4 regions of the Phormidesmis sp. 146-12 genome follow, and region 2 is predicted to be linked to each of the others. Evidence: predicted binding sites of a transcription regulator. Region 2 holds the regulator's gene; each other region holds the start of a gene.
The links. The regulator HrcA, encoded in region 2, represses chaperone genes, less so after heat shock. The targets are predictions, from matches to a motif close to ANTTAGCACTCNNNANTNNNGAGTGCTAANT.
Positions count from the first base shown of each region.

Region 1: the regulator HrcA is predicted to act here: its motif matches at 2,024-2,054, upstream of remA (extracellular matrix/biofilm regulator RemA).
Region 3: the regulator HrcA is predicted to act here: its motif matches at 4,413-4,443, upstream of groES (co-chaperone GroES).
Region 4: the regulator HrcA is predicted to act here: its motif matches at 2,853-2,883, upstream of groL (chaperonin GroEL).

Region 1 covers NZ_JBJPHS010000024.1:41,242-49,123, forward strand. Annotated here, with positions in the region: gene ACKFKF_RS12645 (Rqc2 family fibronectin-binding protein) at 97-1,821, opposite strand; gene remA (extracellular matrix/biofilm regulator RemA) at 2,153-2,413, shown strand; gene gmk (guanylate kinase) at 2,536-3,105, shown strand; gene ACKFKF_RS12660 (photosystem I reaction center subunit XI) at 3,269-3,793, opposite strand; gene ACKFKF_RS12665 (hypothetical protein) at 4,154-4,450, shown strand; gene ACKFKF_RS12670 (M16 family metallopeptidase) at 4,580-6,082, shown strand; gene ACKFKF_RS12675 (Uma2 family endonuclease) at 6,114-6,689, shown strand; gene ACKFKF_RS12680 (M16 family metallopeptidase) at 6,723-7,882, shown strand, end outside.
Region 2 covers NZ_JBJPHS010000030.1:9,644-17,525, forward strand. Annotated here, with positions in the region: gene ACKFKF_RS14430 (hypothetical protein) at 206-397, opposite strand; gene ACKFKF_RS14435 (TetR/AcrR family transcriptional regulator) at 669-1,274, shown strand; gene ACKFKF_RS14440 (amino acid ABC transporter ATP-binding protein) at 1,467-2,246, shown strand; gene ACKFKF_RS14445 (hypothetical protein) at 2,389-2,706, shown strand; gene ACKFKF_RS14450 (GspE/PulE family protein) at 2,856-4,547, shown strand; gene ACKFKF_RS14455 (rhodanese-like domain-containing protein) at 4,620-4,973, shown strand; gene hrcA (heat-inducible transcriptional repressor HrcA) at 5,500-6,576, shown strand; gene ACKFKF_RS14465 (response regulator) at 6,764-7,882, opposite strand, start outside.
Region 3 covers NZ_JBJPHS010000084.1:4,660-12,541, forward strand. Annotated here, with positions in the region: gene folE (GTP cyclohydrolase I FolE) at 1-296, shown strand, start outside; gene ACKFKF_RS26145 (phosphoribosylanthranilate isomerase) at 542-1,201, opposite strand; gene psaK (photosystem I reaction center subunit PsaK) at 1,343-1,609, shown strand; gene ACKFKF_RS26155 (site-2 protease family protein) at 2,010-3,242, shown strand; gene ACKFKF_RS26160 (CBASS cGAMP-activated phospholipase) at 3,333-4,340, shown strand; gene groES (co-chaperone GroES) at 4,676-4,987, shown strand; gene groL (chaperonin GroEL) at 5,071-6,714, shown strand; gene ACKFKF_RS26175 (AAA family ATPase) at 6,806-7,882, shown strand, end outside.
Region 4 covers NZ_JBJPHS010000129.1:2,288-10,169, forward strand. Annotated here, with positions in the region: gene ACKFKF_RS30440 (AAA-like domain-containing protein) at 1-436, opposite strand, end outside; gene groL (chaperonin GroEL) at 1,146-2,825, opposite strand; gene ACKFKF_RS30450 (hypothetical protein) at 3,117-3,638, opposite strand; gene ACKFKF_RS30455 (substrate-binding periplasmic protein) at 4,193-4,915, opposite strand; gene ACKFKF_RS30460 (phytanoyl-CoA dioxygenase family protein) at 5,297-6,196, shown strand; gene purC (phosphoribosylaminoimidazolesuccinocarboxamide synthase) at 6,494-7,225, shown strand; gene ACKFKF_RS30470 (BamA/TamA family outer membrane protein) at 7,465-7,882, shown strand, end outside.

The sequences.
Region 1 (7,882 bases), on a different contig from region 2:
AACTTTTTGTCACGAATATTCACAGTTTGGTGACATAGCTCTTTCTAATGGTAGAGGACGCGATCGAAAAGCCTGACTGATTGCCGGGTCTAATCGCTACTTTTCGCTGACTCGTTGAGGCTGTCCCCAGAGGATGCGCTCTTGCTTGTAGATAACCGTTCCAGGTTTTGCGCCTTTAGGTTTATAGACGTGCTTGGGTTCGGTGTAGACGACGGGGACTTTCTCACTTTGTCGAGCGCGACTGTAGTAGGCCGTCAAGTCAGCCGCAAATTGCAGATCAGATTCGTCAGGCGCGGCTCCAGGTTCCAGTCGTAAAAGGACATGACTGCCAGGAATTTCTTGAGTGTGAAACCAGAGATCGTATTCATTTGCCGATCGCGTCAGTCGATCGTTTTGTCGATTGTTCCTTCCCACCAATAATTCAAAGCCGCTGGGCGTTTTGTACTGATAAGGACGACTTGCCGCATCTTCTTTAGCTGGTTCTTTTTGGTAGTCAGACGCTTCTATATAATTTTGCTGAATCAGTTCTTCGCGCACCTCTTCCAGCGCTTCTAAATCTTCGGGCGCTTGATAGTCTGTAAATTGAGTCAGCGTGGCTTCGACCTGTTCGAGGTAGTCGATTTCTTCTTGAACGGCTTGAAGTAACGGCTCGATCGCCCCACGAGTTCGTTTTAATTTTTGGTGACGTTTGTAGAGTGCCTGAGCATTTTGCACCGCGTTTTTTTCGGGATCAAGGGGAATCTTGATCGGCTGCTCGGTTTCAAAGTCTAGAAGCTCGATCGCTTTTAGTCCCGGTTCCCACAAATGCAGGTGCGCCATCAACAAATCGGCCTGCTGCTTTGATTGATCAGCCTGATCAGCGCTCGCCAACCGACCTTTAAAAGAATCTGCTTTGACTCGTAGCTTGCCCAACAGCGTATTGAGCTTCTGCTGAATTTGATGACGAAGTTGCCCAAAAACCTGCTGGTTGAGTTGGTTGGTGTAGTAGCGATCAAGCAGCGTTTGTACCGAACTCACTGGCTCAGTCATGGCCCAACCCATTACGGTGTAGCCTGTCGCCGTCCAACCCGGTTGAAACTCGCCATTCTCTAGCGTCTTTAGCCAGGTCTGCCAGCGGTCAAACAAGCGATCCCAATCTGCATCGGTCAAATTTTCGGTCGATTCGTCTGGGTCAAGCTTTGCCGCTTGCAGCATTGAGAGCAACAGGGCAGAACTGAGACCCCGATAGTTTTTGAGCAGGTTACGACGAATGGCACCGGGCACCAGCGCAACGCGCGATCGCCAGCTTTCCAAACTTTCGCTCAAAGTGGGACTCGGATCTCTGAGCGCAGGCGGCAACTCATAAGGCTGACCCGTCTGAATCGGGCGAACGCTAGATTGATTAGAACTCACCTGATGAGCCGCTGTCACAATCTGATTGTCCTGATTTGCCAAAATCACATTGCTGTATTTGCCCATAATCTCGACATACAAATGCCACAAAACCGGATCACCCGGACGTTTGGCAAATTGCAGATCGAGCGCACGCTCCCACGCAGCCACAGGGACGATCGCCACCAGGGCCAGATTTCCCACCTGATGACGCAACTGTTGACTAAAGGTAAAGGTATCTGGAGTCCGAGGCGGTGGACTGCCCACCCCAATTCGAGCCGCTTGCGGATGCCAGGAAATCGTTAACCAACCTCGCCGATCTAATGTGCGGAGCGCCAGAGATACCGTAAAGCGATCGTGCTGATAGACTTGCTCCAATCGAGCAGGCAGCCAATCAGTCCGAATTTCGCAGCAGGCCGCGGTCAGTGTCGTTAGGTCAACAGGTTGCAAAATAGTTCTTTAGAAACGATGAACAATCGAGGATGAACAGTCTTCAGGTTTGACAGTTCAATTCTGCAACCATTGTTTTTAATTCATCTGTTACGAATTCATCCCTCTCTTGAGTCTATCGTGTGGTGTAAAAATAAGGAATTCAGGACTGGCTAGACTGTGAATAGAAGTGAATAGAAAAGGTTTTGAGTTTAATGTCTTGAATTTGCTGTCTTAAGTCCGGTATCCAAAAGCTATCTATTAAGTTTGCGTGTTTACCTTGTAGTGAGATTTTTTTGCAGATACGATGAGGGGTGAGTTCCCTAGCTTGGCTCGATCGGACAAACCGCCCATGACCGATATCAAGTTGATCAACATTGGGTTTGGCAATATTGTGTCCGCCAATCGAGTTGTGGCGATCGTCAGTCCTGAATCTGCCCCTATCAAACGACTCATCACTGACGCAAGAGACGAAAAAAGGCTCGTAGATGCCACCTATGGACGACGCACTAGAGCCGTGATTATTACAGACTCAGGACATATTATTCTCTCAGCCATTCAGCCCGAAACGGTGGCCAATCGATTTGTTTTTACCAGAGAGACAGAAGAGTAGCGTTTTGACTTCTTCCAAGTTTTGGATTAAGAACTCAGAACTCCAAACTCATAAAGGTTACACGCTATACTCACATAATCACAAAACCGGGAACTTTAGCGCTAACGCATTCGAGGCAGACTATGGGCAAGGGTAGACTCATTGTTTTGACGGGGCCAAGCGGTGTAGGAAAAGGCACCTTACTGCGATCGCTGCTTCGTCGTCATCCAGAAATTTATGTATCTGTCTCAGTCACAACTCGCGCTCCCCGTCCTGGAGAAATTGACGGACGAGACTATTACTTTGTGACGCGGCTCCAATTTGAGCGGATGGTCGCGCAGGGCGAACTACTGGAATGGGCAGAATTTGCGGGCAACTGCTATGGCACTCCTCGTCAGGCAGTCCAAGACAAGATCCAAGCAGGACAGTGGGTAATATTAGAAATCGAACTAGACGGAGCGAGGCAGATTCGCAAAACCTTCCCCAGTGCGCTGCGAATGTTTATTTTGCCCCCTTCGATGAGTGAGTTAGAAACTCGCATTCGTGGACGGGGACAAGATTCTGACAGTGCGATCGAGCGGCGTTTGGCAAGAGCCAGAGAAGAAGTGAATGCGGCTCATGAGTTTGACATTCAAATCGTCAATGATGACCTCGAAGAAGCCTTGAGCAAGATTGAGTCAGCCCTCTTTGAGCCTGTTCCTGCGGTCTGTTAACTGACTTCACTTGTTAATTGTTGTTCAAACTGCTCAAACAGTCGGTCAACTAGATTACGCTTCAACCTAAATCAGGCAGATCCAGTCTTATCGATTGCATCCGCCTGATTTTTTAATGTGAATTCAATCTTGTTTAGTCTAAGAAAGTAGCAATGACGATCGCCTACAGCCCTGCCGCAAAGTTCTTAAACAAAGCAATATTATTCAGCAAGAAGTAAGCAAGGGCTGCTCCTCCAATTCCCCCGATCAAAAAGCCACTGGCGTACTCATTCCAACCGTGTTCTGATTGGAATGTATCGGGTGGATTGGGCGTTGTAATGGTAACCGTCGGCCCAGGAGGATTGCTGCTGGCATAGAGAGAAAGGGTGAGTGTGGAGATGATTAGCAGCCCGATCGTAGACAGCAGCCCAGCCAGATTAGCAATATCAGTGTCGCGCAGCGGCCCCAACTTGGCAAATGGGCCAAAAATCCAGTAGCCGTGAGCCATTCCCACTTCTAGCCCTCGACGCAGCGGTGACAATCCAGCCCGATAAGCTGGGAGTGCATTGATATAAGCCCGGACGATCGGAGACGAATTGATCGGAGTCGCCAAGTTACCGTCCTGAATGTCGTAGCCCGGAAAAACCACTTCACGATTTCGAGGATCACCAGGATTATTGTTGGCTTCTGGATGTTTAAGGACTTGCATAGAAACTCCTCAGTGTCAAATTAACGGAATGGAGTGATTTTACGAAGTTGCGATCGTTCCTTCATCACTCTGAAGACACAAGCCATTTAACCAAGTTTGAAACGCAAATTCTGCCCCTAAGTAGATCTGCCTAAATCTCTCCAATAGGTCAGCAACTGGTAAAGCGGATTACAAAAAAAATCTTTGGGTGAATGTCATACTGCTGTGAGAAAGTTCACCAAGTTTCTTTATAAAGATTTAAGATTTCTGAACAATTGGTCGGAACTACCCTGATCACTTCTATCTTGGAAGAAGTTTGGAGGAAGACTCGGAAAGCGTTTTTCCAGTTTACCTGTCCTGTATGACTGCTCAGAGTGTGCCATGTATATGAGCCTTGCATCCAGCTATTTGCGTTCTCTCGCGTTGACAAGCGTCTTCAGCTTTATTGCCCCTTTGGTGTTGGTTGGAAGCGCGATCGCCGGGCTAGGGCTATTGGGGCTGTTTCCCTGGCTGGCTGGCTTTTCTCGAATGGGGCTTGAGCAGGTCAAAATCTTTCTTCAAACCTTTGGTAATGGTAACGCGCTAGAAGGCTCACTGGTGATTGGGTGCGCCTGTGCTCTGGTCGGTGCCCTGTTTGACACCTATATTTTCTACCGTCAGCGCAGCTTTCGTCAGTAAGAAACTCGTTAAAAATTCCCCAAAAATTGCCATTACTCACTATCGTTTAAAGAGTTTGATCCCGTTGCTCTTCATCGTGAGTGAGATCCATTGCTGCAAAGTCAAGTTTTCAGATGTTTGGTGATTCGTTTGGTAGTTTTTCTGGCGATCGTTCTGACGTGGGAAGGGTTGCCTCAAGCCGCTTATGCTCGTACCGAAGTTCCGCCGACTCAATCCATTCAGCCCTATGTGGATCGAGTGATTGATCAGGTCACCGAGTTTAAGCTCGACAACGGCATGAAGTTTATTGTTCTAGAACGGCACCAGGCTCCCGTTGTTTCGTTTCTCACCTATGCAGATGTGGGCGGCGCAGACGAGCCGGACGGAAAAACAGGAGTGGCTCACTTTTTAGAACACTTGGCCTTTAAGGGAACGACGCGAATTGGGACGACGAATGCTCAAGCAGAAAAGCCCTTGCTCGATCGCTTAGATCAGCTTTCTGAACAAATCCAAACTGCAAAAGGCGCAGAAGCGACTAAATTGCAGCAGGAGTTCGATCGCATCGAAGCCGAAGCCGCCAAGCTGGTTGAGCAAAACGAACTGGGACGCATCGTTGAGCAAGCAGGCGGCGTGGGGTTGAATGCTAATACGTCGAGCGATGCCACTCGCTATTTTTATAGCTTCCCAGCAAACAAATTAGAACTGTGGATGTCGTTGGAGTCAGAGCGCTTTTTGGAGCCAGTGTTTCGCGAGTTTTACAAAGAAAAAGCTGTCATTCTCGAAGAGCGCCGACTGCGGACGGATAACTCCCCGATCGGGCAAATGATCGAAGCTTTTTTAGACAAAGCGTTTCAGGTTCATCCCTACAAGCGTCCGGTGATTGGCTACGACCAGGATATTCGCAATCTGACGCGCAAAGATGTGCAGGAATTTTTTGAGACCCACTATGCGCCCAATAATCTGACGATCGCCCTGGTGGGAGATGTCGATCCCAAAGAAGTGAAGCGCTTGTCCCAGATTTATTTTGGTCGGTTCAAATCAAGACCTGCTCCTCCGGATGTAACGGCTGTGGAGCCACCTCAAACTCAGACTAGAGAAGTCACCCTGCGTCTCAACTCACAACCCTGGTATCTCGAAGGCTATCACCGTCCCGCATTGAACCATCCCGATAGTATTATTTACGAAGCGATCGCCAGTCTTCTCAGCGATGGGCGCACGTCTCGTTTATACAAATCTCTGGTCGAAGAGAAGCGAGTCGCGTTGGCCGCCCAGGGACTCAATGGATTTCCCGGCGACAAACATCCCAACTTAATGTTGTTCTACGCGCTGACGGCTCCCGGAAAATCAGTGGAAGATGCGGCAAAAGCGCTGCGATCGGAAACAGAACGCCTGAAAACGGAGTTGGTTTCTGCTCAAGAATTAGACCGGGTAAAAACTCAAGCAAAAGCGGGATTGCTGCGATCGCTCGACTCAAATAGCGGCATGGCTGAATCGTTGTTGGAGTATGAAGTCAAAACCGGAAGCTGGCGCAATTTATTCAAAGAGTTGGAAGCGATCGCCAACATCACTCCCAATGATGTCCAACGCGTCGCTAAAGCAACCTTTACGGCTGAGAATCGAACGATCGGACGCATTCTGCCTCTAGAACGTTAAGCTCAAATCAAGACGTAACAGGAGTAACAAAATGACTTCTACCAGTTTGCGAGAAATCTGCTCTCTAGAAGATTGGATGCAAAACCCTGTGAAAGGGACAGAATGGGTCAATGGAGCGCTAATCCATAAGAATCCGGAGGTTTGGGTTGATGGACATCTCATTGCAAATAATGGAATGACGCTGAAGCATGGTCGAGTCCAGGCAAAACTGGCAACTCACTGGGAGAATTACAAAGAGCAAAATAAGCTGGGTGGAGAAGTTTATACAGAAGCGCCGTGTCGCACAAACAAACAAGGACGCAAGCCAGATGTTGCCTACTTGAATCCATCTCTAGTGGCTCAGTTTGGCAATGCTGAAACGCTGCCCCAAAGTTTTCCGTTGAGTGCTGAAGTGGTCTCACCGACTGACTTTGCAGAAGCTGTGATTGCAAAAGCCTATGAGTATTTGCAGTCTGGTGGTGAAGAAGTTTGGCTAATTTTCCCAAACAATTTTTGGGTCATCGTCCTGACTCAGGAGACGAGAAAAATCTTTGGTTCTGGTGAAGTGGTTTGTACTCAAATCGTGTTACCAGGTTTTAGAATGGGCGTTGACGAACTGTTGGCTTGAGTGTTGAAAGTTTTGTTAGGAATTGTGTGTTGAATGAAAGCAATGAATCGTAAAAATCGGATTGCAAAAACTGTTACACTCGTATTTTCGTTCATTGTCTTGCCTGCGTTGCTGTTATCGTTGGCGTTGATTCTCCCAGCTTCTGCTGACGTACCCAAGCATTACACCGATCTCAAATTTTCATCCCCTCCCGAAATTAAGCTGCCTGACTACACTCGCTTTCAGCTTCAAAACGGCATGATTGTCTACTTGATGGAGGATCACGAATTGCCTTTGGTCAGCGGTACAGCACTGGTACGTACAGGCGATCGCTTTGAACCCCTCGATAAAACAGGTTTAGCGGGATTGACTGGAGCCGTGATGCGATCGGGCGGCACTCAAAAAAACTCCCCTGACCAACTCAATCAACGCCTAGAACAACGGGCGGCCTCCGTCGAAACGGGCATTGGCTCTACGTCAGGAAGTGCCAGTTTTAGCGCTCTCAGCGAAGACTTAACGGAAGTCTTTGACTTGTTTGCAGAAGTGATTCAGCAGCCAGCCTTCGCGCCTGAAAAATTTAATTTAGCAAAACTGCAAACGCAAGGAGGAATCGCTCGACGTAACGATGATCCCAATGAAATTGCAGGTCGAGAATTTGAAAAACTTATTTATGGCAACACTAGCCCCTACGCGAGAACGGTTGAATATACAACGCTAGAAAACGTCACCCGTGAAGACTTAATCAGTTTTTACCAACGCTATTTCTATCCCAAAAATATGCTTCTGGGAATTGTCGGTGATTTTGATAGTCAAAAAATGCGATCGCTCATCGAGTCAAAATTCAACACCTGGAATTCCGCAAAAGCTCGATCCACTCCTTCACTACCAGACGTTTCTCAAGCCAAACAGGGCGGTATCTTCTTTGTCAGTCAGCCACAGCTAACGCAAAGCTATATTCAAATGGGGCATCTGGGCGATACGCTAAAAAATCCCGATTACCCAGCGCTGTCTGTTATGGACAATGTGTTAAGTGGATTCGGAGGGCGACTATTTAACGAAGTGCGATCGCGCCAGGGTCTTGCGTATTCAGTTTACGCCAGTTGGAGTCCGCAGTTCGATTACCCAGGCGTATTTATAGCAGGAGGACAGACGCGATCGGACGCGACAGTTCCCTTTATTCGATCAGTGTTGGGCGAGTTAGAAAAGATTCGCAC
Region 2 (7,882 bases):
GTCATCCTGAAGCATTGAGTGGGTGCTTGAACACGTTGTGCTGCGATGCAGTTTTTGCGGGCAGTCAATTTGGGTCAAATCAGATTTCGGCTGAAATGATTGTGGGTGCGATTGGCGATGCTTGCATGATTGTTTTCCTTCCAACGTTAAGTATTTCCTGTTAGAGCTAGGGTGAATTTGGCGATTTATCGTCGAAACAGCCTCTTTAGTTTGAATTGAGCCAGCGATGAAACAGCCTCGTCAGCTTCGGCATAACGATGTAGGTCATCAAATAGACAAGCGCTCCAGTCAAAATCAAAGTCCGCAGAGGCAGCGGAAACAGGGAGAGAAACGAGCCGAACAGCCAGAGAATCGCTGTAATTAGGGGATAAATCGCAAGCCAAGTTAGCAAAAACATTTTGTAACGTGGTGGTGTAGCTCTTTGGGCTGGATGCATAGAAGAACTTCCTTGCCTGGGATACCTTCTACTCAGATGAAATGCACTCATAATGGCGCTCCTCTGTCAAAAAAAGTAGGCAATTACGTGACGTAACGTTAATTAATTAGCTGTAAATACTTCACCTGGCTTTTCGAGGTCAGCACTTTTTGCCTGTGGGCTTGATTGTTGAGGTAAATCCTGCTTTAATACCGTTACGTCACGTAACTAAAGTATCTTGAGGAAGCAGATCATGTCAAGGGGGGTCAATAAAAAAGTTTCCGTTGCTCGAAGTCCGGGTCGTCCTCGGTCGGATGAGGCTCACCAGCGCATCTTAGAGGCTGCCTACGAATTGATGAATCAGACAGGGTTCAATGATCTGACAATTGAGGCGATCGCGGCTCGTGCTGAAGTTGGGAAGCCCACTATCTATCGCCGCTGGTCAAGCAAAGCCCATTTGGTGATGGATGCATTTCTGGCAGCGATCAATCCAGAATTGACATTCCCAGATAGCGGCTCCGTTAAAGAAGACATTCGTTTACAAATGCAGCAATTGGTAAAAGTACTGCTTAGTCCACCTGGACAGATTATTGCCATGTTGATCGGTGGCGGACAGACAGATACTGAATTAATGGAGGCATTTCGAGAAAACTGGCTGATGCCGCGTCGTAAAGTTGCCAGTGAGGTATTCAACAAAGGCGTTGAACGGGGAGAATTACGCTCTGATGTGGATGTAGAAGTAGCGATTGATTCACTCTACAGCCCGCTTTTTTACCGCTTGCTGCTCAGGCACGCACCACTCACTCAAGATTTTGTAGATGAATTAGTTGATGTCGTAATGAAGGGACTTAGCGTTTAGAGTTTGGAGGAAGCGATCGCCCCATCATCTAACCTAATCTAATCCTAAACATCGACAAGTAGCCTTTAAACTACTGCCACAACCTGAAATATGAGCGGCACAGCTCTAAGTTTAGCTTCAGTTCAACACCCTACACCCCAAACCTCAAATTCGTATTCAACCAAACGCTGAGAGTAGGATTCGGATGACAGAATGGTACGATCGCAACTTCAACCCGCAGGTATCGACATGACTCCCACCCCGATCATCATCGCCAGAGAGGTCGAAAAGTGGTACGGCAACAACTTTCACGTCCTCAAAGGCATCAGTTTGACGGTCAATAAAGGCGAAGTCGTCGTGATGATGGGGCCCTCTGGGTCAGGCAAATCCACCTTTATTCGCACCTTCAACGCCCTCGAAGAGTATCAAAAAGGCAGCATCGAGATTGACGGCATTCAGCTATCGCAAGACATGAAAGATGTGGGAGCGATTCGCCGCGAAGTGGGCATGGTGTTTCAGCAGTTCAATTTATTTCCGCATCTGACGGTGTTAGAGAATGTGATGCTGGCTCCCACCCACGTCCGCAAATGGACAAAAGCCAAAGCCAAAGATGATGCAGGTCAACTCCTAGAGCGCGTCGGCATTTTAGAACAGGCGAATAAGTATCCCGGTCAGCTTTCGGGAGGACAACAGCAGCGAGTCGCGATCGCCCGTGCCTTGGCCATGCAGCCCAAAGTTATGTTGTTTGACGAACCCACCTCCGCCCTCGATCCCGAAATGGTGCAAGAAGTCTTACAGGTGATGCGATCGCTGGCCAACTCTGGCATGACAATGGTCTGCGTCACTCATGAAGTCGGATTTGCCCGCGAAGTCGCCGATCGTGTGGTCTTTATGGACGAAGGCTTACTCATCGAAGACACCACCCCCACCGAGTTTTTCACCAATCCCAAAGGCGATCGGGCTAAAAAATTTCTCTCACAGATTCTGCATTAAAGAGAGACGTAGAGGACGTTAGACGTTAGACATTAGACTGGAGACTTTAAATACTGTCCAAAATCCAAAGTCCAAAGTCCCCCATGTCTGCTGATTTAACAAAAAAGGGCATCTTTCGTAGTGTTGTAGTAAGCCGATCGCCATGCTCGACCCCACACCCGATCCAGCACCCGACCCCACACCCGACCCACAAGACTCGCTAGAATCGTTGCCCGCAATGACTTTAGACGAATGGCTGGACAAGCTGAGACGAGCCGATCGCGCCTTCTACAACATCATGGCTATGGAAGTGTGGTCGATCGCCAAAACAATGGACGGCATCATCCCCGGCTTTTGGAGTCGCTTTATGACCAATCGCCGCATCGCCATGAAGCAATTTATCGAAAAAAGTCGCATTCAACATCCCGGATCAGCCTCAGCAATCGACGAAGTAAAGGAACAAGCAGACAGCGATCGCTAATTAATTTTCTCTCAGCTTCAAGTAGCAGGATTGTAGCCAGAAATGCTTGTAGCACAGCTTAACCATACAGTAGGATCACCGAAGCGTTGACAAAGCAATCCATCGGCTGCTTTAGCTCGTACTCCTGACGTTCCCGCACTAAAAAGACCATGAAAGCTCCTAATTCACTCTCGGTCTGGCAACAACTCAAAAACCGTGAAATCACCTGCGAACAAGCGCTTCATCTGCTGGTCGATTCAGAAAACAACGTCACACTGGAACTATTGGATCGAGAAGTCAGCCATCGATTTTTGCGAGAATTTCCCGATCGCAACGCCCTGCCGCCTCTAATTCCCCTTTTACTGTGGCGCAACTGTTTTTATCTGGGCAGCCCCGTAACGCTCTCTGACAAGCAGGTTCAGGAACTGAGCGATCGCACCTTCACCAACGTCAAAATTATTCCCGTCACCGATAAAAGCTACCGCGCCTGGTATCACACCGCCAACCTCGACCACAATCAAATTAGCTCGACTCCCCTGGTCAACCCCCTCACCGGAGAACTCGAAGCCGAAAACATTGGCGAAGTCACCGAACTCTATCTCTCAAAAGCAGCCGACCAAATCGGACGGATCAGAACCATTATTTCGGGGGCCTTGCGAAATCGGGCCAGCGACATTCACTTAGAGCCGACCCCTGCTGGACTGCGCGTTCGCTATCGAATTGACGGCATTTTGCGCGACATTACCACCCTGCCTATCGAAGTGAGTCGGCGAGCGATCGTCGCCCTCAAAGTCATGGCCAACATGGATATCTCAGAAAGCCGTCGCCCTCAAGATGCCCGCATCGGAGAAAGCTACGCCTCTGGTCAAGACACCGATCTGGGACTGGATATGCGCGTCAGCACCTTGCCCTGTGTCGGCGGAGAAAAGGCCGTCATCCGACTGCTGCCCCGTCAAAATCCCTTCTCAAACATGGAAGAATTGGGCTTTTCTCCCAAAACGCTCGAAATCTACCAGCGCTGGCTGCGTCAACCTCAAGGCATGATTATCTTTACGGGCCCGACGGGATCAGGCAAAACCAGCACTCTGTACACGAGCTTGCAGGCGATCGCTACTGAATTTGTCAACGTCGTCACCGTCGAAGATCCGGTCGAGTACATTCTGCCGCGCATTACGCAAACTCAAGTCCATGAGGCAGCGGGGATGACCTTTGCAGCCGGACTGAGAGCCATTTTGCGCCAAGACCCCGACATCATCATGCTGGGCGAAATTCGCGATCACGAAACTGCTGAAACGGGCATTCGAGCCGCCCTAACCGGACACCTGGTTTTGACAACGCTACACACCAATGATGCAATGAGCGCCGTTCCCAGACTTAAGGATATTGGCCCCGACCCCGGTTTGATCAGTGATGCGTTGTTGGGAGTGGTGGCCCAGCGCCTCGTGCGAAAAAATTGTCCCCACTGCTCTGAGCCTTACCAACCTAGCGAGAAAGATCTCAAAGCTTTGGGCATCGATCGCGACCACATCGGACACGAATGGCGCAAAGGCAAAGGCTGCAATCGCTGCTTTAATTCGGGGTATTTGGGACGCGAGGCAATTATTGAGCTACTCAACGTCGATGATACGCTGCGACAAATTATTTACGAAGGCACGATGACCCAGCTACAGCGCTACTTATTAGATGGCGACAATTTTGACTCGTTTCGGGTGTCGGCGATCGAGAAGATCACCCAGGGGATCACGACCGTCGAAGAAGTGCTGCGCGTTTTGCCTCACAGTTCGCTTTATCGCAAATCAACAATGAGCGAAGTCCGCCCAGCCCACACCAAAAAGAAATTGATGAATGCGTCTGGCAGTTGAGGGCGCAGGCTGTGTCAAGATTTCAGTATCCATGTCTCGTTGGTTGAAGCGATCGCTTCCCCAGTGTCCTCTATGTCCAACTTTGACAGTCAACCGCTCTCTCAGATCAGCGTCACCGAACTGGCCCAAAAGCTGGCCGATCCCCAAGACTTACAGCTTGTCGATGTGCGAGAAGTTTGGGAAGTCGAAACGGCTGGCTTGCCTGGGTTCATCGTGTTGCCCCTGAGCGACTACGCCGAATGGTCTGAAGAGATTCACACTCGTCTCGATCCTCAAAAAGAAACGTTGGTGCTGTGTCATCACGGAATGCGATCGGCGCAAATGTGCCAATGGCTAATTCAACAGGGCTTTACGCAGGTGAAGAATATTATGGGCGGGATTGATGCGTATGCGATCGCCGTGGATCGATCAATTCCCAGATATTAGCGAGGGATGAGGGAGAGCTTCGATGATTTGTTCCCCCTTTGGGGGTAATCCGCTGCGCGAGGAGGCCGTAAATTGCCCGGAAGTCCCCAGAACTGGGGGGTTGGGGGGCAAAAGCGCTGAAGATCGAAGCGAAAGAACCTCATAGAATTTAAGCTGACGAATGTGGGAACCGCTTCGATCGCCAACCAAAGCCTTGTAGACCTGTCTTGTGTCCAAAGTCTAAAGTCTCTTCTGTCTTCCTGCCGCGTTTGCTACCACAGCGATCCCAAATAAAAGCCAAAATCAAGAATCTGCTATCTTAGGTTCAATTGGTGTATCTGACCTGGTTGACTGACAAAACTCCTGAAACCCTCGATTCTTCGTAGGTTGGTGTTGAGCAACGCGAAACCCAACAGCAGTCTTTCTACCGTTGCTAACGTTGGGTTTCACCAGGTTTAACCCAACCTACCTGAAAAGATTTGTCAGTCAATCAGGTATCTGACTGAGACTGAATCCTAGTCTGAGATTTAAGATTTAGCTTTTCAAAATGTCTACTCACATGAATCTGACGAATCGACAGCAGCAAGTTCTTTGGGCAACGGTGCGCCACTACATCGCGACGGCCGAGCCTGTCGGATCTGAGGCCCTCGTGAAAGGATATCAACTTAGCGTTAGTTCGGCGACGATTCGCAATGCGATGGGCTTTTTAGAAAAAGCAGGATTGCTCTATCAGCCTCACACCTCGGCAGGGCGCATTCCGTCTGATTCGGGCTACCGCATCTATGTTGATCAGCTAATTACCCCTTCGACCGAGTTGAGCTATCAGGTTGAGCAATTGTTAACAGGTCGGCTCAATTGGGACGAATGGAGTTTTGAAGCGCTGCTCAAAGGGGCGGCTCAAATTTTGGCGACGTTGAGTGGCTATATTACGCTGATCACGATGCCCTTTAGCCGGACGACTGAGTTGCGTCACTTGCAGCTTGTGCAAATCGACCCCCAGCGCGTCATGCTGATTGTGGTCAATGATACTTACGAAACGCAATCGGTCTTGATGGAGTTGCCGCAGGTTGAGGAAGATGGCGATCCAGAACTGGTCGCACGAGAGTTGCAGATTCTCTCTAACTTTTTGAACGATCAGCTTCGGGGGCGATCGCCTGCTGAGATTGCGACTTTAGACTGGAGTGAGTTGGGGCGAGAGTTCGATCGCTACAGTCAGTTTCTCACCTCGCTGGTCACAGATCTGTCGCGCCGTCTGTCTAAATCATCAGCCCCTACCCAGATTATGGTCAGCGGTGTGTCTGAAGTGCTGCGTCAGCCAGAATTTTCGGAACTCAGCCAGATCAAAACGATCATGCACCTGCTCGAAGAAGAACAACATCAGTTGATGCCCCTGATTTTCGAGCCACCCGATTCTGAACTGTTGGGCAAACGAGTCACCGTTCGCATTGGTTCCGAAAATTCGCTAGAGCCGATTCGCACCTGTACGCTGATTTCTTCGACCTATAATCGCGGCACTGTCCCTGTCGGAAGTGTTTGTGTGTTGGGGCCGACGCGCATGGTCTACGAAGATACGATCGCCCTTGTCGAAGCTACCGCCGATTACATTTCAGACGCTCTGAGTTAGGGATGAGGGATGAGGGATGAGGCTATTTCTCGCTACGGTTGTAAATTCGGGCAGCCCCCTAAATCCCCCACGAGTAGGCGACTTTGAACCAGAATTCTTCTCTTAAAGTCCCTTAGAATTGGCAGCTTGGGGCAGAAGCGTCAAATATCGAAGCGAAGAATTTACCAATTCACGATCAGCGATCGTCCTACCGATCGACGTTACTTGGGATTGGGAGGTTCAAGTTTGTGATGGCAGCAATCACGGCATCGGGTTCGATCGGTTTCGTCAAATAGGTTTGAAATCCGGCGGCCATTACTTTTTGGCGATCTTCTTCTCTGGCGTAGGCGGTGATGGCGATCGCGGGAATGTCTGCTTGCTGTAGTTGCAGTTGGTTGATCAACGTGTACCCATCTTGATCGGGCATTCCAACATCACTGATGAGCAGGTTGGGGACGGCTTGTTTGACGGCAGATAGAGCGGCTTGGACGGATGAAACAGGAGTCACGATCGCGCCTGCTTCTTCGAGCAAAAAGGTCAGGAGGTCGAGGGTGTCTTTTTCGTCGTCTACTACAAGAATCTGCATACCTGCCAAAGGCGCTGACACGAGAGGAGGGGCAGGCGTTGGAGCCGAGAAGTTGTCTGCGGTTTGTTTGAGGGGCAGCTTTACGGTAAAGGTTGAGCCTTGTCCTTCTCCGGGGCTGTCTGCATGGACGGTGCCGCCGTGCAATTCGACGAGATGACGAACGATCGCCAGTCCGATTCCCAGTCCGCCAAAGGTGCGAGTTGTGCTGCCGTCTGCCTGACGAAAGTAGTCAAACACATAGGGCAAAAAAGAAGCGGGGATGCCTTTTCCGGTGTCGGTGATTTGGATTTGAGCAATGCCCCCTTCAGGGTGTGGATCGCTGGCTGTGATGTGAATTTGTACCTGTCCGTTGGGCGGCGTAAATTTGATGGCGTTGGAGAAGAGATTCCAAAAAACCTGCTGGAGCCGACTCGCATCACCAACGATTTGAAAGGCTGGCGCTTCAAGATGATCTGAGATGGAGAATGTCAGGTTGACCGCTTTCGCTTCTGCGGATAATCGTACCGTTTCTAACGCTGATTCAATAATCGGTATGAGGCTGACCAAATTGTGTTTTAAAGTTAGCTTTCCGCTGAGAATTCGAGAGACATCTAAGAGATCTTCGATCAGTTGCGTTTGGATCTGGGCGTTGCGTTCGATCGTTTCCAGCCCGCGTATCAAAGTGGTGCGATCGTAGAGTTTTGCTTTTAATAACTTTGACCATCCCAAAATCGGATTGAGTGGCGTTCGCAATTCATGAGA
Region 3 (7,882 bases), on a different contig from region 2:
CCAACCAAAAGGTAGTTGGCTTGAGCAAGCTGGCCCGGATTGTAGAAATGTATTCTCGCCGTTTGCAGGTTCAAGAACGGCTAACGAGACAGGTGGCGGAGGCGATTCAAGAAGTTCTGGAGCCGAGAGGTGTGGCGGTTGTCATGGAGGCCACTCACATGTGTATGGTGATGCGTGGCGTTCAAAAACCAGGCTCTTGGACAGTAACCAGTGCGATGGTGGGTGCTTTTCAGGATGATCAAAAGACTCGTGAAGAGTATCTCAATCTGATTCGCCATCAGCCGTCTTTTTGGTAGTTTTTGGGTAGTTTCAGCCGTTTGCTCACGATCGTGGCTCAACGTGAACTTAAAGTTAGTTTTGAGCAACTTTTTCGCCTCGTTTGCAGATCCGGGAACGCCTCCTAAATCCCCCAGAATCAGCAGCTTGGGGGCAGAAGATCTGACCAACGCAGCGAGGGAGCTTAACCAAATTCACGCTGCTCTAAACGGATAGTCAAGAATTCACTCGGTTTTTTAGTTCACGATCGCAAACAGATTTTTGGCTACTGCTTGAGACTTTTTAGCCGATCAAATAGTTTTGCAACTTGCTCCAGGTTTTTATCGCCTGGGGCTTTTTCTATGCCGCTAGACAAGTCAATCCCATCGGGACGGGCGAGACTCAAGGCATGGATCACATTATCGGGGGTGAGTCCGCCAGCCAGCAGCCAGGGACAACCAGGACGAAAGTTTTGCAGCGCTGACCAATCCAACGTTTCACCTGTGCCGCCTGGCAGGTTGGGATGGTAAGCATCCAGCAAGAGCGCATCGACCCAGTTTTCATAAAAGCCTGCCTGACTCAAAGCTGCGGGCGTTTTGACCCTTAGCGCTTTGATGATTTCGATCGCAGGCAAAGCCATCCGCAACTGATCGCAAAAAGCAGGCGACTCGGTACCATGAAGCTGGACGCTGGTCAAACGAGCGATCGCAACAACGCTGCAAATTTCCTCAAGCGATGCATCCAAAAAGACTCCCACTCGATCGACCGATTTGCCCGTGACCGGATCGATCGGCAACTGATCCACAATGGTGCAAATCTGCTCTGGCGAGACGTAGCGCGGGGTGCCCAAAACGCAGATAAACCCTAGCGAAGAAGCGCCCAGATTGGCGATCGCGCTCCCCTGGTCTGGCTGGGTGATGCCACAAATTTTGACTCGTAAACTCATTGAATCGCTCGTTAAGTATTTCTAAATGTTTCAGAGTATTTAAGTTTTGAATCCGGATCAACTTAAAACCCAAAACGCAAAAGTCGAACCCCTATAATCCTCTGTGTTCGTTCCAGTTTATCAATCAGGAGAGAACCTTTAATGAATACTGCTTTATTCGCCGTTGCAACCGCCCGTACGATCGAGTGGTCTCCCGCCGTCGGCATTACCATGAGTCTTTGCTGTTTGTTTGCGGTGGCGATCGGGCGCTATGCGATCCAAAATCGCGGAGTTGGCCCCAAATTACCCCTCAAAGAGCCTGCCCTATTTGAAGGCTTTGGACTCCCCGAACTTCTCGCCACTATGAGCTTTGGACACGTTTTGGGAGCAGGTGTCATTCTCGGCTTGAGCAACGCGGGCGTTCTTTAGAAGGGAGGAGGGAGGAGGGAGGAGGGAGGAGGGAGGAGTGCGATCGTATAGCAATCCCCTGTCCCATCAATTGAATAGAATCGCCGCTTGTAGGGTTACTAAACGATGATCCTCACTCTCTTCAGATTTTCGGTTCAAAGTCCCCCAGCATTGGGGGATTTAGGGGGCTACCTGGATTAATCACCGTAGCGAAAGATCTCATCGAATTCACGTCTGAATAAGTTGAGGTTTGTGGCTGGATTTCCGACCGCTTGATCAAGATAAAACTCCTGAATTGATGTGCCAGATAGAACTGCTGTAGTGTTTACCGCCCCTCATCCCTCCTCCTTCCTCCCTCATCCCTTCCTCTAGTCATTTATGCTGGAGGTAGATACCCTACAGACGAGGCAGAGGACAGGTCATGCAGACTGGCAAGCGGGTCGGCACTCTTTTCGGCATTCCGCTTTTAATCGATACATCCTGGTTTTTTGTGCTGATCTTGTTCTCGACCGGATACGCACTGTCCTGGCAGTCTGAATATCCTGGTTGGCAGTCTACGATCGCCTGGGCAACCGGAATCAGTATGGCACTGCTATTTTTTGCTTCCGTGTTGCTGCACGAGTTGGGTCACAGTCTGGTCGCAAAGTCTCAAGGAATTCAAGTTAAGTCAATTACGTTATTCTTTTTTGGCGGGGTCGCCACGATCGAACAAGAACCCAAGACTCCTGGTAAAGCGTTTCAGGTGGCAATTGCTGGCCCGGCGGTCAGTTTAGCTCTCTTCTTACTTCTGAGCTTGCTGGTTTCTCAACTGCCTCAACTGGATAGTCCGCTGCGGGTTTTAGCCAATCAACTGGCAGGTGTCAATCTCGTTCTACTAATCTTCAACATGCTTCCTGGCTTGCCTTTAGATGGGGGTCAAGTTCTCAAAGCAGCGATTTGGAAGCTAACGGGCAGTCAGACAAAAGGCACTCAATGGGCCGCAAAAGCAGGCAAAACGTTAGGTGGGTTGGCAATTACTCTGGGGGCGATCGAAGTCGCAGGACTCAGCGCTGCCCTCGGCTTACCTTCTCTAGGTGGACTGTGGCTGATTCTCATTGGCTGGTTTATTATTCAGAATGCTAGTTCCTACGATCGGTTGACGCACGTTCAAGAAGCTCTGCTCAAAATCAAAGCGCAAGAGGCGATGACACGAGAATTTCGAGTCGTAGATGCCAACTTAAAGCTGAGACAATTTGCAGATGACTACCTGTTGGAAACAAGTCGCGCTCCGGTCTACTTTGCCGCGTCTGACGGACGATATCGAGGACTGATCGCTGTCGATGCCCTGCAAACCGTCGAGCGTAGCCAATGGGAAACTCAGACGTTACTCAGTATTGTGCAGCCCCTAAACGAAGTGCCGACCGTTCAGGAAGCAACCTCGTTGATTGAGGTAATCCGCTTAATGGAAACGAGTGAGATTCCTCGAATTACCGTTTTGTCACCTGCGGGCGCGGTGTCGGGAGTCATCGATCGAGGTGACATCGTGCGATCCCTAGCTCAAAAAATGAATCTACCCATTTCTGATGCAGCGATCAAGCAGATCAAAGAAGAAGGCAGTTACCCACCCGGATTGCAGCTAGGGGCGATCGCTCAAGCGGCTGAGTTAAAGAAATAAAGCGCTCAAGAAAGTCTCAACCCCTCTAACCCCTAATTCCTAAGAGTTCCTATAATGATCGGGCGATTGGCTTTCCAGGAGGTTTTAGTCATGCCCAATTCTCAGGTTTATCGGATTCTTTCTCTGAGTGGAGGGGGTGTCCGAGGGTTGATCACTGCTGTCTGGCTTAACCGTTTAGAGCAAAAACTGGGAAGGCCGATCGGACAGCTTTTTGATTTAATTGCAGGCACCTCAACCGGATCGCTGATTGCCTGTGCCTTATCAATGGGGATGAAAACTGAGACGATCGTTAAGATTTACCGCGATCGGGCCCAGGAGATTTTTCCAAATCCAGCGTCTCGCTTGTGGAGTCGGTTTGGTCGTACTTTTGACCAGGGGTTAGATGCTCCTCGCTATGAGAGCAAAGGGCTAGAACTGGTTTTAAGAAGCGTTTTTGGCGATGCTCGATTTGGCGATTTACGAGTGCCGACTTTGGTGACAAGCTACAATCTCGCCAGCCGTGAAGCGCTCGTGTTCAAAACGATTCCCAATGCTGGCTCACAGGTTTTAGCAGACACGTACCGAAAATATAATTCCTTTCCAGTTTGGGAGATTTGCAAAGCCTCCTCGTCTGCACCCGTGTACTTTCCGGCTCACATCACTCAGATTGACGGGCGATCGGTGCCTTTAGTTGACGGCGGCGTGGTGGCTAACAACCCAACTGCCTGTGCGATCGCAGAAGGCGTGAGAATTAATGATGCGCGATCAGGTGATCAAAGAATTTCGCTAGAAAATTTTGTGGTGGCCTCCTTTGGCACAGGTCAAAGCAGCCGTCCAATTACGATCCGAGAATCGCAGGAGTGGGGCGCTCTGGAGTGGGCAATTCCGCTGATCGATGTGCTGTTTGATGGGTCAGCAGACGCGGTTGACTATATTGCTCGTCAGATCTTGCCAGACAATAACTATTTCCGATTTCAAACTCCCCTCGATAAGGCCTACGACGACATTGATCGCGCTGACACCACCAACCTCAATGCCCTGATCGGTGTGGCTCAAGACTATCTCGATCGAGAGGGCGACGCACTCTTAGATAAGCTGATCGTTTCCCTCAATCCCTAGAGACTCTCGTTAGTCTGCCCGTTCGGGAACCCGTACAAGGGAGAAAGTTGCTTTGCGGGTCAACCTTCGGTAAATTAGCACTCAGGAGTTGAGAGTGCTAACTCAACGCTCAAAGTCATGTAGACTTGGATATAGGGAGGAAGAATGAGGGATGAGGGATGAAGTAGATTCGTCGCTCGTAGCTGAATGGCAGTGCAGAGCTAACCACAAGCGAATCAAGCAAAATTCGTAGCTCACTTGATATTATTCATCCCTCATCCCTCCTTGCGAAAGCGGGGCAAAGCCCTCCCTCATCCCTTAACTTGTTCCTCATTTAGATAGTTTGGAGAATTTATATGGCAGCCGTATCTCTGAGCGTGTCCACTGTCAAACCTTTGGGCGATCGCGTCTTCGTTAAGGTCAGTGCCGCCGAAGAAAAGACCGCAGGTGGCATTTTGTTACCCGACAACGCTAAAGAAAAGCCCCAAGTCGGCGAGATCGTGGCGGTTGGCCCCGGTAAGCGTAGCGACGACGGATCTCGTCAAGAGCCAGAAGTCAAACTTGGCGACAAAGTTCTCTACTCAAAGTACGCCGGAACTGACATCAAACTCGGCACCGAAGAGTATGTTTTGTTGTCTGAAAAAGACATTTTGGCAGTCGTTGACTAGCTTTTTTCCGCGTGACACCTCGCAAAGCTTTCACTAAACGCTGACTGTTTCCCCAATCCTCACCCCTCACGAGTAATTGAATCATGGCTAAACGCATTATTTACAACGAAAACGCCCGTCGTGCCCTCGAACGCGGAATGGACATCTTGGCCGAAGCGGTGGCAGTCACCCTCGGCCCCAAAGGCCGCAACGTTGTGCTGGAGAAGAAGTTTGGCGCACCCCAAATCGTGAATGACGGTGTGACGATCGCCAAAGAAATCGAACTCGAAGACCACGTTGAAAACACGGGCGTTGCGCTGATTCGTCAAGCCGCTTCCAAAACCAACGATGCAGCAGGCGACGGCACCACCACTGCAACGGTTTTGGCTCACGCAATGGTCAAAGAAGGGCTTCGCAACGTGGCAGCAGGTGCTAACGCGATCGCTCTCAAACGCGGCATCGACAAAGGAATTGGCTTCCTGGTTGAGAGAATTGCTGAACACGCTCGTCCGGTTGAAGACTCGAAGTCGATCGCTCAAGTCGGCGCGATTTCTGCCGGAAACGATGATGAAGTCGGTCAGATGATCGCCAACGCGATGGATAAAGTCGGCAAAGAAGGTGTGATTTCGCTGGAAGAAGGCAAATCGATGACCACCGAGCTAGAAGTCACCGAAGGGATGCGCTTTGACAAAGGCTATATCTCGCCTTACTTTGCGACCGACACCGAACGGATGGAAGCCATTCTAGAAGAGCCTTACATCTTGATCACCGACAAGAAGATCAACCTGGTGCAAGATCTCGTTCCCATTCTGGAGCAAGTGGCCCGTTCCGGTCGTCCTCTCGTAATCATTGCAGAAGACATCGAAAAAGAAGCGCTGGCTACTCTGGTTGTGAACCGTCTACGCGGTGTGTTGAACGTGGCTGCTGTCAAAGCTCCTGGGTTTGGCGATCGTCGTAAAGCAATGCTCGAAGATATCGCTGTTCTCACAGGTGGACAACTGATCACCGAAGATGCAGGTCTGAAGCTCGATACCGCTAAGTTAGAAAGTCTCGGCAAGGCACGTCGGATTACGATTACCAAAGATTCGACCACGATTGTTGCGGAAGGTAACGAAGCGCAAGTCAAGTCTCGCGTCGAGCAGATTCGTCGTCAGATGGAAGAAACCGATTCCTCCTATGACAAAGAAAAGCTGCAAGAGCGTCTGGCGAAACTCGCGGGTGGCGTTGCCGTGATCAAAGTGGGCGCAGCGACCGAAACCGAAATGAAGGATCGCAAACTGCGTCTCGAAGATGCGATCAACGCGACCAAAGCAGCCGTCGAAGAAGGCATCGTTCCGGGTGGTGGCACCACATTGGCTCACCTCTCTCCTGAACTCGAAACCTGGGCAAACACTAGCCTCAAGGACGAAGAACTCACAGGCGCGCTGATTGTGGCTCGTTCTCTCTCGGCTCCTCTCAAGCGGATTGCTGAAAACGCAGGTCAAAACGGTGCGGTGATTGCTGAGAAAGTGCGCGAGAAGGAATTCAATGTGGGCTTTAACGCAGCCACCAATGAGTATGTAGACATGTTTGAAGCGGGGATTGTTGACCCTGCAAAAGTGACTCGTTCTGCGTTGCAAAATGCGGCTTCGATCGCGGGCATGGTTCTCACAACCGAGTGTATTGTCGTTGACAAACCTGAACCCAAAGATGGCGGTGGCGCAGGTGCTGGCGCTGGCATGGGCGGCGGTGGTGACTTCGACTACTAATCGACACCTTTGTTGAATTGAATTAGAAAGGGGCGATCGTTCTTGTAAAAGAGGGCGATCGCTCTTTTTTGGTGGTCGTTTTTTGTTGTGAGTGGGTGCGATCGTTTATCCTGAAACCAAAGACTCTTCTTACAGCCTGATTATGTTGAAGTCACTGAAAATAGAAAACTTTCGAGGATTTCGATCTTTTGAGCTTCAGCAACTCGGCAGAGTCAACTTGCTCGTTGGCACAAATAATAGTGGGAAGACATCAATTCTAGAGGCAATTCAACTACTTTGTTTAAGGGCAAATCTCGAACCGCTTGAGAATGTCATGATCAGTCGAGGTGAGATTTTTCCGATCGAGGTAAATAGATCGAGTGGTCGAACAGTACAAAGTCGTGTTCTTGACATCCGCCATCTTTTTTACGACCGTGAAATTGATCTGGATAGCAAACTACTCATTTCAGGTTTGCGAGATGGCAATGATGAACGCCTAAGTATGGTTATTAAGAGAAGACGCTTGTTTGATGGAAATGATGAGCGCATTAATGATCGTCTAGAAATATCAGACGACGAACAGACTGAACTTGTTGTTCAATGGTTAAGTGAGCGAGAGAATGAGGAAATCGCAATTAAGAATCGATGGTTTCCACTTTCCACCGATTTGGGTCTGCCTACAGACAATATTCGGCGCTCCCCCAAAGATAGTGGTAGTCCACCAATCAACACTCGATTTGTAACTCCTTTCTCACTTCCAGCCGATGAAATGATTGAGATGTTTGAGGATCACGTTGTTTTGAAGCCAGAGGAAGAGATTATCAATAAAGCCCTTAATAACATTGAGCCTAAAATCGAACGAATTGCACCGATAAGTTCTAGAAAAAACACATACTCCAGATTAAATTCGCGGGCTGGTTTTCTTGTAAAACTTTCGGGATCTGATCAGCGTGTACCGATCGGTAGCATGGGCGATGGAATGTGGCGAATGCTGGGGCTTGCGCTGTCGGTTGTCTCTGCAAAAGGAGGCGTTTTACTGGTGGATGAGATCGACACTGGGCTGCATTTCACTGTCATGTCTGATATGTGGAAGCTCATTTGGGAAACAGCTAAACGGCTCGACGTTCAAGTTTTTGCAACCACCCATAGTAGTGACTGCTGGACAAGTCTAGCTGACATTGCAAAATCT
Region 4 (7,882 bases), on a different contig from region 2:
CTTTGACGACCAGAGAAGTTTTGCCAAACTGCTGAGGCGCTTTGATCTGCAAAAAGGCTCCTGGATAGGTGAGCGCTTCAGAAATTTGCTCTTCGAGGGGAGATCGATAAACATAAAAGTCAGAATTGAGAGGAACCTGCCCCATCAAAGGAATCGTGGGATGATTGGCTGGGCCAGACAGAGAATGGGTGTAGTCTGTAGGGTCGAGCGTCAGCCCAAAGGCTTGAAGGTACTGTTCTAGCGTGTAGCGATCGACCGCAATTTTACGCCCTCTTACTCTGGTCAAGGTATTTTGGCTCAGACCTGTCAGTTCGCTGAGTTCTTGAAGCGTGTAGGGATTATACTGCCGCTCTTTGAGGGTCTGCCGCTCTGCTTCTTGCAGTCGCTCCCAACCTCGGTGACTAAGAATCAGTCCTCTTCTGCGCTTTAAACTCATGACGGTTTCTCTTATAAATGTGGTGAATAAATAAGTGAATAGAGCACGTTAGGACTTAGCTCAGTTTCTAGCTGCTCTGCGACAAGTGGGGCGGTTTCACGGCACTTTAGAGGCAGTTTGTCGCACGGAATTGCAGCAGATTTTGAACTAAATTCACCTGCTTAGAGTATGGGCAAAAGATAAGGAACTTATAAGAATCAACAATAAAAAATCTGCAATTTATTCCTCTCAAAAACGCAAATGACTAATCGTTCAAAAGCTTGATTTAGAACTGATGCACTCGGTTGAGCGTCCCCTTTTGCGGCACCCTGAAGGAACCAGTTTTTTCTTTCTAAATTTCCCTTTAAAGGTCACGAATAATAAGCGCTAAACGAACCGGAGGGATACGTTAAAATCTATACACAAAATATCTCAACCGACAATGAGACAACGTTGCCAAGCGGCTTCTAATTAAGTAGCTAATTGAATGGCTAAAACAATAAATTAGGCAGCGATTAAAATACTATCAACATCAATTCAATGAATCCCTCCGTTTGCCTGCAAATCCGGGAACGACTCTCCAACTTTCCACCCGTGAGGGACTTTAAGCCAAACTGCTGATTTCTGAACTTTGCCAGACTTCTAAACTTTGCCAGAATGTGACACAAAAAAGCGGACAAGTCGATCGACCCATCCGCTGCAATCAAGTAATGGCAAATAATGGCAAAAACTACATCATGCCCATGCCGCCCATACCGCCCATACCGCCCATGCCACCCATGCCGCCCATACCGCCCATGCCGCCCATGTCAGGTGCACCCGCCGCAGGTTTTTTCTCAGGCTTCTCGACGACGAGCGCTTCAGTGGTCAAGACCATGCTGGCGATCGAGGCCGCATCTTGTAGAGCAGACCGCACCACCTTAGCGGGGTCAATAATACCAGAAGCAATCAGGTCTTCGTAGGTATTTGTCAAAGCGTTGTAGCCAACGTTAAAGTCTAATCCGCGAACTTTTTCGACGACGACAGAGCCTTCTACGCCAGCGTTGTCTGCAATTTGTTTGAGCGGTGCTTCGAGCGATCGCTTGACGATATCGGCTCCGATCTTTTCGTCACCTGTTAGCGTTTCCTTAAGTTCTTCGATCTTTTGTTCGAGGTGAATCAGGGTTGTACCACCACCGGGAACAATTCCTTCTTGCACCGCTGCTTTGGTGGCATTCAAGGCATCCTCAATGCGTAGTTTGCGGTTTTTGAGTTCTGTTTCGGTTGCAGCACCGACTTTGATCACGGCAACGCCTCCAGAGAGTTTCGCGATCCGTTCTTGCAGTTTCTCGGTATCGTAATCAGAATCAGTTGCGGCTAATTCTTTACGCAGTTGCTCAATGCGTTTTTTAACGTCTTCCGTGTTGGTTGCGTCAGTGACGATCGTGGTGCTGTCTTTCGTAATCGTTACTTTGCGAGCAGTGCCCAACATATCGAGCGATACGGAATCCAAACTGAGGCCAATATCTTCAGAAATCAGTTGACCATTGGTGAGAACGGCGATGTCTTGCAGCATTGACTTGCGTCTTTCGCCAAACCCAGGCGCTTTGATCGCCGTTACATTCAATACGCCACGCAAACGGTTGACCACCAGCGTTGCCAGCGCTTCTCCTTCGACATCCTCGGCGATAATCAGGAGCGGTTGACCCGATCGAGCCACCTTTTCTAAAACCGGGATCAGATCTTGAATGGAACTAATCTTTTTATCACAGAGTAGAATGACAGCGTTTTCGAGTTCGGCAATCAGCCGCTCAACGTCGGTGACAAAGTAGGGAGAGAGATAGCCGCGATCGATCTGCATCCCTTCGACTAATTCCATCTCGGTGGCGAGTGACTTGGATTCCTCGACTGAGATCACGCCATCACGACCCACTTTTTCCATTGCTTCGGCAATCATCGCGCCCACTTCTTCATCGTTGCCTGAAGAGACGGTTGCAACTTGAGCGATCTCGTTGTTTTCGACGGGCTTGGCGACGGCTTCGATTTCAACCACAATTTTGGCAATGGCTTTTTCGATACCGCGGCGCAGACTCACCGGATTTGCCCCCGCTGCCACGTTTTTCAGACCTTCTCGAATCATCGCTTGAGCGAGCACGGTTGCGGTCGTGGTGCCATCTCCAGCCAAATCCTTGGTTTTGGAAGCCACTTCGCGAATCAGAGAAGCGCCTGCATTTTCGAGCGGGTCTTCGAGTTCGATTTCTTTGGCGATCGTTACGCCGTCATTCACAATCTGAGGCGTGCCAAATTTCTTTTCTAGCAGGACGTTGCGCCCTTTGGGGCCGAGGGTTACCCTTACGGCATCTGCCAGAGCGTTGACCCCTTGTTCGAGCGACTGTCTAGATTCTTCACCAAAGACAATAATTTTTGCCATATTCTTCTCCCAGTTCTCCACCTAGCAATTTAGCACTCTAAGCGATCGACTGCTAAACGAGATCTGGATCGGAAAACCGAATAGGGCAATTTGTCGCCCAACAACCATAGAGAATCTATCTCTGGTGAAGCGTACGTCTCCTATAAAAAACCTGTGGCTCAAGTCGCAAGGGGGGGCATTGCTACAAACTAGTCTTCTCAATTGTCAGGGTAATCGTTGATCAAGAGCGGCGATCGAGATCTTAGAATTCGTATTCCCACTCGCGATCGCGTTCTATAACTTTCCAATTCTCTAAGGCAAACAATCCATATAGGTTTCTACGTCCCAATTGCTGGTTGTGGCTAAGAATCTTTCCCATTCATCACGCTTATACCAGTGGTAGAGAGAATACATTTCTCCTGGCATTGAGGATTTGATCACGTCGTCATCCGCTAAACGATCGAGTGCTTCACCCAGAGACATGGGTAATTTTTTCACTTGCTTTCCGGCTTCCATTGCTTCGTACAAATTTCGCTGCTCAGGCTCACCGGGGTCGAGGTTGCGCTTGATCCCGTCGTCAAAGGCTTTGAGGATTGCCCCCGCCATGAGATAAGGATTGACCATCGAATCGACCGCCCGATATTCAAACCGACCGGGAGCCGACACCCGCAGACCACAGGTACGATTTTGATAGCCCCAATCTGAATAGACGGGTGCCCACAATCCGGTGTCCCACAGCCGACGGTAGGAATTTACCGGAATGGAGGGTTCGGGAACCCCTTCTCCATCCCCACATCTAAAGCTAGGGGCTTTAAGGGTTCCCGAACCCTCCATTCCGGTAATAAATGTATTGAATGCCCAGATCTTTGATCTTAGCTTTGACCTGTTTGACTCGTTCTGCGCGATCGTCGTCTGCGACATACTATTCGAGGTCAGTTAGTGCGGCTCTTGTGAGAATTCCAGTCACGGTCGAACCCCCAAAGATACGTTTTGTTTGTTGTTTAACGTGAATTCGATAAATTTCACTACGGTTGTTAATCCAGGCAGCCCCCTAAATCCCCCACGAGTGAGGGACTTTGACTAGAGATTTCGCTTTAAAGTCCCCCAGATTGGGGTAGGGTTGATTTATTCTAGGGAGAGAAAAGCGAACAGCCGATTCCCTCATTAGTTGCTAAGAACCATCCAAATGAAAGAATCAGGGTTTTGGGTTTCCTTGATTTTCCCTTAATCAGAATGAATCAGCCCTACCCCAGATTGGGGGGTTGGGGGGCAGAAGTACCAAACAACGAAGTGAAAATTCATCAAGCTGGCGTTGTTTAAAGCTTGTTGTGTCTAGTAAATCCAACTCGTCATAACAGGTTTGTATCTGAGAATACGGTTAGCCTAATTTAACGATTTGTTGAATTTGAAAATGGAAACGGTTTCCAGGGAATCCATTCGGCCCATATGTTTGCCATTGTGCCATCTGCGATCGTCGCGTTCAAGCTTTCATTAATCGCTGTGAGTAATTCAGCATTGTCTTTCGTAACTCCGATCCCAAACGGAACCTGTGTCGGAATGGTGAACGCAAGCCGCAAATTGGGATCTTCGTCGGCGGCCACGACTAACACTAATTCATCATCGATCAGGGCATCGATTTGGCGCGATCGCACTGCCTCCAACATCTCTGGTAACACTTTGTCGCTACCGGGATAAGGAATCGTCTGAACGCCCGGAAAGGTTGCTGCTAAAGCAATATTAGTGCTGTCTGCCAGTCCGCCGACTTTTAGACCAGCTAGATCGGATTGAGACTGAATGGAACTGTTCGATCGCACCAAAACCGCTTCGTCAAACAATCCGTAAGGCTGGGTGAAATTGACCCATTGTTGACGTTCTGACGTGATGGCTTGATTGAACCAAACTACGTCATATTTTCCAGCTTGCAGGCTGGTATAAAAATCTTTCATTGCTCGATTGTGCCAGACAGGTTTTAAGCCCAATCGTGTGCAGATCAGCCGCGCTAACTCTGGCTCATAGCCTGCCCGAACGCCACCATTGACATAACTCATCGGACGCGCATCAAAATCGCTGGTAACAATGTGTAGATAACCAGACATAACTGTTGGCAACATCTTAGGTTCCATCCTGACGAATCGAGTGTTGAATTCAGACGCAAATCTCAGGAAACGCTGTCGTTAACGTGAATTCGATGAAGTTTTTTGCTTCGTTGTTCAACGCTTCTGCCCCCCAAGCTGCCCATTCTGGGGAACTTTTAGATCAGTTTTTTGGTTCAAAGTCCCTCACTCGTGGGAGATTTAGGGGGCTGCCCAGATTAATCACCGTAGCGAAAGATTTCATCGAATTCACGCTGTCGTTAACGGTTCTTAAATACTAAAAACTTGATCAACTCGTAGCTCAAAATACACTTTTTCAAGCCAGCAAACTTACTATAACAAGTTAATACTTACCTCAAATCATTTAACTTAGCAGGTTTAACTTAGCAAGGGTGAATCATGACTTATCAGCCGATTCAACTGACTGACGTTCAGATTCAACAGTTTCAAGAAGATGGGTTTTTGATTGTCGAAAATTTCTTGCCGATCGACTTCTCAAATCGCCTGGTCGATCGCATGGAGCCTTTGTTTCACGGTCAGTTTGAGACGGGGATTTATCCAGATGAATGGCACTGGCGACCGGGGTTGAGCCTGCCCGATGTGACGCGAGAAATCTGTAACGGTTGGAAATGTGACCTGACGATCGCCAGCCTCGTTCTCTCTGCCGAAATCGGTCGTTTGACGGCCACACTGGCAGGCTGGGAAGGCGCACGCATCGGTCAAGACAGCCTGTGGATGAAGCCGCCTGGAGCCAAAGAAATCGCCATGCATCAGGACGGAGCCTATATTGACTATCTCGATCCGCCTGCAATGATGACCTGTTGGATCGCCCTCAACGATGCCACCGCTGCCGACGGGACGCTGATCTACGCCAAAGGCTCTCACCAATGGAATTTGGTCAATGTCGAAGGCGAATTTCACGCCCCCAAGAAGGATTATCGTTGGGCAATGCTACAAGCCGCCGAGCAAGCAGGCGTAACCGAACCCGAACTCGTTTTGGTCGAAGTGCCCGCCGGAGGTTGTGCCTTTCATCATGGACGAACGTGGCACGGACTATGCAAAACGACGCGCACAGAAGGCACCTTTCACAGCATTGGGCTGCACACGATTCCCTCTAGCGCTCAGTTTCACACCACCAACAAGCCGGGCTACATTTACGGACGCTACAAGCGAGTCGGCGATCGCTCAATGGATGAAAGCTTTTTCCCCATCTTATGGACAAAAAACGGAGGACGATCGACCTTCCTAGCCGACTATTGCGAAGATGGATTGTTGTCGCGTTCCTATTCAGTGGTTTAGTCGATTGTTTAACCCAAATTCAACAAAATCTTTTGCTGCGGTTGCAAATTCGGGAGAGCAAGCTAAATCCCCCACGAGTGAGGGACTTTGAACCAAAAAACTGATCTAAAAGTCCCCTAGAATGGGGGGCTGGGGCGATCGCTACCTGACCCCAGAAGAACAAGCTGAACAGCTTCAAGAAAAAACAAAACGACTCGCCGATCGCCTGCGTGAATTGGGCGAAGACCCCGATCAGATTTGAGTGAGCGATCGCAGAGCGATACAATGATGAGGCTTTTTTGATGAAGCTTTATCACCATGTCGGTTGGACAAAAACTCTACGAAGGCAAAGCCAAGATCCTCTACACCACAGAAGATCCAGCCATTCTTTTGACTTATTTTAAAGACGACGCGACGGCATTTAACGCCCAAAAAAAAGGCAGCATCGTCGGCAAAGGAGAAATCAACTGCGCCATTTCTGCCCATCTTTTTAATCTGATGGAATCCAACGGCGTGCCCACACATTTTATCGATCGCCCCAAACCCAATGAAATGCGGGTCAAATCGGTCAAAATCATCCCCTTAGAAGTTGTCGTCAGGAACATTGCAGCCGGGAGTCTCTGTCTACAAACAGGTCTAGAACTAGGCACAATCCTCAAACAACCTTTGGTGGAGTTTTATTACAAAAATGATCAACTGGGTGATCCTCTACTAACTCACGATCGGCTGAAACTGCTTGATCTGGCCACCGATGATCAGGTGGATCAACTAATCAAGATGGCAACGCGGATCAATGACCTGCTTTCAGACTTTTTTCAGCAGTGTGACATTACATTGGTGGACTTTAAGCTAGAGTTTGGCGTTGATGCTGACGAGCAAATCTTATTAGCAGACGAAATCAGCCCTGACACCTGCCGCCTGTGGAACCAAAACGAAACCGACCCCGATCGCCGCGTCATGGACAAAGACCGTTTTCGTCGCGACCTGGGCAACGTGGAGGAAGGCTATCGGCAAGTGTTGGAACGAGTTTTGAGAAGGGATGAAGGATGAAAGGAGCAGTTGAATTCAGATTTAGATCTTGAATGATTTCAGGCTTAACTCTGAATTTAAACTCTTGTTTTTTCATCCCTCATCCCTCCTCGCGAAGCGGAACAAAGTTCTCCTTCATCCCTGCTCCAAGTTGCGGTAAAATTTCACGGTTTGAAGGTTTGTAACCGCTTCTTGATATTGTGAATAGAGTCTGCCCTGTGCAAGACCTGGTGTGAGACGTGCCAAACAACGAGAACAAAATGCGTTTATCTCCCGTTTTGATGGCAGCTTTTGCGGCTGTTACTACTGTCAGTTGGTCAAATTCGGCGCAAGCTAAAACTCCTGGTGCTGTCAGCAAACCAGAAGCAAGTCGCGCTCAAATCGTAGATGCAAACGTCGTCGATGTTTTTAGTGGCACTTCGATCGCACCTACCCCTCGATCGACCTCAGATGTCGTGGTCAAGACCATCAGTGCGCCTGAAACAGCGCTTCCAGAGCCGCTCAAAATTAAGCCTTTCCAGAAGGGGGTTGAGAAAGTTGCTCAAGGGGTCGGCGAAGATCAAGGAACCCCCAATCGGATTCAGATCAACACCTCTCCGACTCCAACGGTTCCTTCGACCAGTCCTCCACCCACGACTCCGGTTCCAGATCAGCCTTCCACACCAGAGAATGCGGCTC